DNA from 2 places in the Variovorax sp. 01N425 genome. Region 2 is predicted to be linked to the other one. Evidence: riboswitches for the same ligand, from Rfam matches in the RefSeq annotation. Region 2 holds a riboswitch; the other holds the start of a gene.

Region 1 (3,982 bases), on a different contig from region 2:
CGATGATGAAGGCCTGCGCGAGGCCATCGGGGCTGGGCTGCACCGCGTACTGCAGGTTGATGCCCCACTGGCTGCCATCGCCCAGCAGCTGCTGGAAGCGCGGCGTGTCCTGCGGCGTGCTGATGATCAGGATGTCGCGCATGCCGCCGAGCATGAGCGTGCTGAGCGGGTAGTAGATCATCGGCTTGTCGTACACCGGCAGCAGCTGCTTGCTGAGCGCGAGCGTGGCGGGGTGCAGCCGGGTGCCGGAGCCGCCGGCCAGGATGATGCCTTTGCGTTGCGTGGTCTTCGTGGTCATTGTGTTGTGTTCTCCGCTTCTTGCTTGCTTGCTTCGCTTGTCAAAGGGTCTCGCGCAGCATGCGGGCCACGCCCTGCTGCCAGTGCGGCAGCACCAGGCCGAAGGTGGTCTGCAGCTTGCGCGTGTCCAGGCGCGAGTTGGCGGGGCGCGTCGCGGGCGTGGGGAAGGCGCTGGTGGGCACGGGGTCGACGGCTTCGGGTCCGGCCTTGAGTTCGACGCCGGCCGCCTTGGCCTGCTCGATCACGAAGCGCGCATAACCGTGCCAGGTGGTCTCGCCGCCGGCCACCGCGTGATACAGGCCGGCCTTGGCCGGGTCCTGCAGCGTGGCGCGGATGGCATGCGCCGTGACGTCGGCCAGCAGCTCGGCACCGGTGGGCGCGCCGAACTGGTCGTTGATGACGGTCAGGCGATCGCGCTCCTCGGCGATGCGCAGCATGGTCTTGGCAAAGTTGCCGCCGCGCGCGGCATAGACCCAGCTGGTGCGGAAGATCAGGTGCTTCGCGCAGTGCCTGGCCACCAGTTGTTCGCCTTCGAGCTTGGTGCGGCCGTACACGCTGAGGGGGCCGGTGGCGTCGTCTTCTTTCCAGGGCGTGCTGCCGCTGCCGTCGAAGACGTAGTCGGTGGAGTAGTGCACCATGAGCGCGCCGATCTGCTGCGCGGCCTCGGCCACCACGCCGGGCGAGGTGGCGTTGAGCTTGCGCGCGAACTCGGGCTCGCTCTCGGCCTTGTCGACGGCGGTGTGGGCCGCGGCATTGACGATAACGTCGGGGCGCACCTTGAGTACGGTGTCGGCCAGTTGCTCGGGGCGGCTGAAGTCGGCGTTGAAGTCTGTGCTGTCGAAGTCGAGCGCAACCAGCTCGCCCAGCGGCGCGAGGCTGCGTTGCAGCTCCCAGCCGACCTGGCCGCCCTTGCCCAGCAGCAGCAGCTTCATGCCGCAGCCTTGGCCGCGGGGGCGGCGTCGTATTGCTTCTCGACCCATTCGCGGTAAGCGCCGCTTTGCACGTTGCGCACCCATTCGCCATGGGCCAGGTACCACTCGACGGTCTTGCGGATGCCGCTGTCGAAGGTTTCGGCGGGCTTCCAGCCGAGTTCGCGCTCGAGCTTGCGCGCATCGATGGCGTAGCGCCGGTCGTGGCCGGGGCGGTCGGTGACGTAGCTGATCTGCTCTTTGTAGGGCTTGCCGTCGGCGCGCGGGCGCAGTTCGTCGAGCAGCGCGCAGACGGTGTTGACGATCTCGATGTTGGGCTTCTCGTTCCAGCCGCCGACGTTGTAGGTCTCGCCGAGCCGGCCGGCTTCGAGCACGCGGCGGATGGCGCTGCAGTGGTCCTTCACGTAGAGCCAGTCGCGCACCTGCATGCCGTCGCCATACACGGGCAGCGGCTTGCCGGCCAGGGCGTTGACGATCATCAGCGGGATGAGCTTCTCGGGGAAGTGGAAGGGCCCGTAGTTGTTGGAGCAGTTGGTGGTGACGACCGGCAGGCCGTAGGTGTGGTGCCAGGCGCGCACGAGGTGGTCGCTCGCGGCCTTGCTGGCCGAGTAGGGGCTGTTGGGCTCGTACTTGTTTTCTTCGGTGAAGGCGGGGTCGGTCTTGGAGAGCGAGCCGTAGACCTCGTCGGTCGACACGTGCAGGAAGCGGAAGGCGGCTTTCTGCTCGGCCGGCAGCGCGCTCCAGTGGCCGCGCACGGACTCGAGCAGGCGGAAGGTGCCCAGCACGTTGGTCTGCACGAAGTCCTCGGGGCCGTGAATGGAGCGATCGACGTGCGATTCCGCAGCAAAGTTCACGATGGCGCGCGGTTTGTGCTCGGCCAGGAGGCGGTCGACCAGCGCGCTGTCGCCGATGTCGCCCTGCACGAAGATGTGCCGCGGGTCGCCCTTGAGAGACGCGAGCGTCTCGAGGTTGCCGGCATAGGTCAGCTTGTCGAGGTTCACGACAGGCTCGTCGCTCTGCGCCAGCCAGTCGAGTACGAAGTTGGCGCCGATAAAGCCCGCGCCGCCGGTTACCAGGATCATGAGTCTCCCCGAAGTTTCGAATCAATGACAATTATCCCATTGGTCCGAATTGTCAAAATTCATGGTTGGCGGCTTTGCGGTCCCCGCCTACAATCGTTTCACTGCAGGAGAGCGAGTAGTACCTATTACTACTTCACCGAAGGCGCAAACTCCCATAAACGCTCAGGTTGGCCCACAGATTCCTTGAAGTTCTTTCAAAGAGTTGCGTGGCACGTACTGCATCAACTGACAAGCCGTCTGGAGAGCCATCACCTCGCGTGATGCACCGAAGGAGCAAACCCGTTGCAAGGTGCAACAGGTGAATCTCTCAGGTACCAAGGACAGGGGGAGCGGCAACTTGGACGGCGTTCGTCCGGTTGCTTGCTATTGAATCAGTAGCACACCAAGTCCGCCGTTCAAGTGCCAATCTTCAAAGGTACTTGAAATGCGTGTGATCGTTCTTGGCGCCGGCCTGCTCGGCGTGACTTCTGCTTACTACCTCCAGCAACTCGGCCACGAGGTGACCGTGATCGACCGGCAGGCCACGCCGGCCGCCGAAACCAGCTTTGCCAACGGCGGGCAGATCTCCGTCAGCCATGCCGAACCCTGGGCCAACCCGAGCGCGCCGCTCAAGGTGCTGCAATGGCTCGGCAAGGAAGACGCTCCGCTGCTCTTTCGCATCCGCGCCGACATGCGCCAATGGCTCTGGGGCCTGCAGTTCCTGCGCGAATGCACGCCGGCGCGCACCCGGCACAACATCGAGCAGATCGTGCGCCTGGGCACCTACAGCCGCGAGGTGCTGCAGCAGCTGCGTGCCGACGCCGGCCTCCAATACGACCAGCGCACGCAGGGCATCCTGCACTTCTATACGACGCAGAAGGAGTTCGACGGCGCCCTCCAGCCCGCCGAGCAGATGCGCGCATTGGGTTGCGAACGCCAGGTGATCTCGGCCGACGAAGCCGTGAAGATCGAGCCCGCCCTCGCCCACATCCGCCCGAAGCTGGCGGGTGCCACCTACACGGCGGAGGACGAGTCCGGCGACGCGAATCTTTTTGCACGCGAGCTGGCAAAGCGCGCGGCCGCAGCGGGCGTGAAGTTCCTCATGAGCCACACGGTGACCGCGCTGCGTGAGGCCGGCGGCCGCATCGATCATGTCGAAGCCACCGACAGCGAAGGCCGCTTCCAGCGCATCCGCGGCGACGCCTTCGTGCTCGCGATGGGTTCGCTGAGCCCGATCGTTGCCGCGCCGCTGGGCATTCGGCTGCCGATCTATCCGGCCAAGGGCTACTCGGTGACGCTGCCGGTGAAGGACGCCTCCAGGGCGCACCAGGTCTCGCTGACCGACGACGAGTTCAAGCTCGTGTTCTCGCGCTACACCTCGGCTTCCGGCGACCGCCTGCGCATTGCCGGCACGGCCGAGCTCAACGGCTACGACCGCGACCTGAACCGCGTGCGCTGCGAGGCGATCGTGCGGCGCGTCGAGGAGCTCTTTCCGGGTGCCGGCGACACCACGCAGGCCCAGTTCTGGACCGGCCTGCGCCCCGCGACGCCAAGCAACGTGCCGCTGATCGGCAAGACGAAACTGCCGAACCTGTTCCTCAACACCGGCCACGGCACGCTCGGCTGGACGCATGCCTGCGGCTCGGGCAAGTCGATTGCGCGCATCGTGAGCGGACTCGCGCCCGAGGTCGACTT
Region 2 (3,982 bases):
GAAGCCTCGGCCGTGGCGGTGTTCTATGCGCTGGTGGTGGGCGTGGTGATCTACCGCGAGATCAAGCCCAAGGACCTGTACGTGATCCTGCGCAAGTCGGTGCTGTCGTCGGCGGTGATCATGTTCATCATCGCCAACGCGGGCCTGTTCGCGTTCCTGATCACGCGCGCGGGGGTGCCCGACGCCATCGGCCACTGGCTGCAGGAAGTGCTGAAGTCGCCCGCGATGTTCCTTCTGGGCGTGAACGCGGCGCTGTTCATCATCGGCATGTTCATCGAGACCAGCGCGGCCATCATCGTGCTCGCGCCCATCCTTGCGCCGGTGGCGGTGCACTTCGGCATCGACCCGGTGCACTTCGGGCTCATCATGGTGGTGAACCTCGCCCTGGGCATGATCACCCCGCCCTTCGGCGTGAACCTGTTCGCGGCCTGCACGGTGGCGCGCATCTCGCTGGACCGGATCGTGAAGTACCTGGTGCCCTTCGTGCTCGTGATCCTGGCCTGCCTGCTGGTGATCACCTACGTGCCGTGGATATCGCTGGCGCTGCGCGACCTGGTGTATGCCAAGTAGCTGAGACGGCGCGAAAAACAAGGAAGAAACGGCAGCCTGTTCGCAGGCTGCTTTTTTTTTGCGCTGCCGGGGCGCTGTAAGGCAAACGTTTCATGAAGATGTCACCGCTTGCAACGATGCTTCAGCCCTCGATCCCCAAAAGCTGTGGCGCCATGTTTCCCACCAAGACCGACAAGGCACGCGACGAACTCCAGGGCCGCCAGCGCACGCTGAGCCAGCGCGAGCGCGCCTTGCTGCTGATGGCAGACGGCCGGCGTTCGCTGACCGATTTCAGCCCGCTGTTCGCCAGCCGCACCGAAGCCGAGCAGGCGATCCAGGCGCTGATGCGCCAGGGCTATCTGCAGGACGCGCAGCCGGTGGCTGCCGCGGCGGCGCAGGCCGCGGCCCAGCCGCCCGCCCCGGTACCCGCGGCCGACCCGATCCAACTCGCCACCGCCGCCGACAACTTCGACGGCAAGCGCTCCCTGGCCACCACGCGCATGTTCCTGTTCGACATCTGCGAGCGCATGTTCGTGCGGCGCGACCCCAAGTTCGCGCTGCAGATGCGCGATGCCCTGCGCGAGGCGCGCGACCGCGGCGCGATGCTGACCATCGCCGCGCTGATGCTCACCGAGGTCGAGAAAACCGCCGGCGCCGAGCGGGCCGAATCGCTGCGCGAGCGCATCGACCGGCTGCTGCCGCCGGCCGAGACCGTGCACTGAGCCGCAGACCGGCCGCCCGCGATCCACTACACTCCCATGGTCAGGAGAGAGCCCCGCCAGCCGGGGCCGCCGAAGGCGCAGGGGTTTCCCGAACGCTCAGGCAAAAGGACTGACACAGCGTTGGCGCATGCCGGCGCTTCCTTGCTGGAGAGAGGCTGTTGCTTGCATCGACGCGATGCGCCGGCCCACCGAAGGAGCAAACCCCGATCGTGGGGCGAATCTCTCAGGTAAAGCGGACAGCAGGGGTGGCCCATGGCTCGCGCCATGGAATTCGTCTGCCCCTTTGGAGTGCCCCGTGGCCGCTTCCTCCGATTCCTCTTCCGCCGAACAACTCCTGAAGACCCCGCTGTACGGCCTGCACGTGGAGCTCGGTGCCCGCATGGTGCCCTTTGCAGGCTATTCGATGCCGGTGCAATACCCCGCCGGCCTCATGGCCGAGCACAGGCACACGCGCAACGCCGCCGGCCTGTTCGACATCTCGCACATGGGCCAGCTGCGCCTGGTCGGACCGGACGCCGCGGCCGCCTTTGAAACCCTGATGCCGGTCGACGTGATCGACCTTGCGCCCGGCAAGCAGCGCTACGGGCTGCTGCTGAACGACGAGGGCGGCATCCTCGACGACCTGATGTTCTTCAACGAAGGCCACGGCTCGATCTTCGTGATCGTCAACGGCGCCTGCAAGGTGGCGGACATCGCCCACATCCAGCAGAAGATCGGCGCACGCTGCGATGTGCAGCCCATGCCCGACCACGCGCTGCTCGCGCTGCAGGGCCCGCAGGCGGCCGCGGTGCTGGCGCGGCTGTCGCCGGGCATCGAGCGCTTCGTGTTCATGACCGGCGGCGCGGTGCAGATCGGCGGCATTCCGGCCTTTGCCACGCGCAGCGGCTACACCGGCGAAGACGGCTTCGAGATCTCGGTGGCCGGCCAGAATGCCGAGGCGCTGGCCCGCCTGCTGCTGGCCCAGCCCGAGGTCGAGCCCATTGGCCTGGGCGCGCGCAATTCGCTGCGGCTGGAAGCGGGGCTGTGCCTCTACGGCAACGACATCGACACCACCACCACGCCGGTCGAGGCCTCGCTCAACTGGGCGATCCAGAAGGTCCGCCGCACCGGCGGCGCGCGCGAAGGCGGCTTTCCGGGCGCGGCCCGGGTGCTGGCCCAGCTCGCCGCCGCCACGGCCGGCGCCGCGGGCCACACCGACCACGACACGCTGAAGCGCAAGCGCGTCGGCCTCGTGGCGCTGGAACGCGTTCCGGTGCGCGACGGCACGGTGCTGCAGTCCTTCGAAGGCAAGGACATCGGCTTTGTCACGAGCGGCCTGCTCGGCCCGACGGCCGACCGCCCGATCGCCATGGGCTACGTGGCCACCGCGTATTCCGAGCCCGGCACGCGCGTGCAGGCCATCGTGCGCGGCAAGCCGGTGCCGATGGAAGTCTCGACGCTGCCTTTCGTGCCGACGCGCTACTACCGCGGCTAGGCGCTGCGCCCCCGATCATCTTTTTTTCCACGAGGAGTTTTCCACCATGAGCATCAAGTACACCAAGGACCACGAATGGGTCTCGGCCGAAGGCAGCGCAGCCACCGTCGGCATCACCGTGCATGCGCAGGACGCGCTCGGCGACGTGGTCTTTGTCGACCTGCCCGAAGTCGGCAAGACCTTTGCCCAGGGCGAGGTGGCCGGTGTCGTCGAATCGGTCAAGGCCGCAGCCGATGTGTTCATGCCCGTGTCGGGCGAGATCACCGAAGTGAACGAAGCCCTGCGCGCCGATCCCTCGCTCGCCAACACCGACCCGCTGGCCGCCGGCTGGTTCTTCAAGGTCAAGCTCAGCGAGCCCGCGCAGCTCGACGCGCTGCTCGACGCGGCCAGCTACGACAAGTTCGCTGCCGAGTCCTGATCCGCCGAGTTCGCAAGCCGCCTTTTCCTCATCCCGAGCCTTCACCGCCATGCCGATTCCCGCCCTTCCCTCTTTGCAACAACTGGAGAACGCCGAAGAGTTTCTCGCCCGCCACATCGGCATCGATGCGGCGGACGAGGCGCGCATGCTGCCGGTGATCGGTTCGGAAACGCGCGCCGAGCTCATCGACGGCATCGTGCCCGCAGCCATCCGCCGCGCCAAGCCGATGCGGCTGCCGGCGCCCGCCACCGAGGCCGATGCACTGGCCGAGCTCAAGGCGATCGCGGCAAAGAACAAGGTCTTCAGGAGCTTCATCGGCCAGGGCTACTACGGCACGCACACGCCGGGCGTCATCCTGCGCAACGTGCTCGAGAACCCCGCCTGGTACACGGCCTACACGCCCTACCAGGCCGAGATTTCGCAGGGCCGCATGGAAGCGCTGCTCAACTTCCAGACCATGGTGTGCGACCTCACGGGCATGGCCATCGCCAATGCCTCGATGCTCGACGAAGCCACGGCGGCAGCCGAGGCGATGACGCTCGCCAAGCGCAGCGTCAAGAGCAAGAGCAACGTGTTCCTGGTGTCGGGCGACTGCCATCCGCAGACCATCGAGGTCATCAAGACGCGCGCCGCGCCGCTGGGCATCGAGGTGAAGGTGAGCACCGTGTCCGAGACGCTGCCGCACCTGATGGTGAGCGGCGAATTCTTCGGCGTGCTCGCGCAGTACCCCGCCACCACCGGCCACGTGCACGACCTGCGTCCGCTCGCGGGCCATGCGCACCAGTGCGACGCCGCCTTCTGCGTGGCCGCCGACCTGCT

What was found. Region 2 has a riboswitch for glycine ahead of gcvT (glycine cleavage system aminomethyltransferase GcvT). Riboswitches for the same ligand answer to the same signal wherever they lie in the genome.
Region 1: another riboswitch for glycine. It lies ahead of AC1DSC_RS29055 (D-amino acid dehydrogenase); the one in region 2 lies ahead of gcvT (glycine cleavage system aminomethyltransferase GcvT).

What each region holds. Positions count from the first base shown of each region.
Region 1 covers NZ_JBFTRJ010000021.1:83,341-87,322, forward strand. The annotation lists gene rfbA (glucose-1-phosphate thymidylyltransferase RfbA) at 1-298, opposite strand, end outside; gene rfbD (dTDP-4-dehydrorhamnose reductase) at 339-1,229, opposite strand; gene rfbB (dTDP-glucose 4,6-dehydratase) at 1,226-2,308, opposite strand; glycine riboswitch at 2,536-2,642, shown strand; gene AC1DSC_RS29055 (D-amino acid dehydrogenase) at 2,733-3,982, shown strand, end outside.
Region 2 covers NZ_JBFTRJ010000012.1:29,820-33,801, forward strand. The annotation lists gene AC1DSC_RS21450 (TRAP transporter large permease) at 1-570, shown strand, start outside; gene AC1DSC_RS21455 (hypothetical protein) at 723-1,271, shown strand; glycine riboswitch at 1,303-1,393, shown strand; glycine riboswitch at 1,406-1,521, shown strand; gene gcvT (glycine cleavage system aminomethyltransferase GcvT) at 1,567-2,745, shown strand; gene gcvH (glycine cleavage system protein GcvH) at 2,792-3,163, shown strand; gene gcvP (aminomethyl-transferring glycine dehydrogenase) at 3,213-3,982, shown strand, end outside.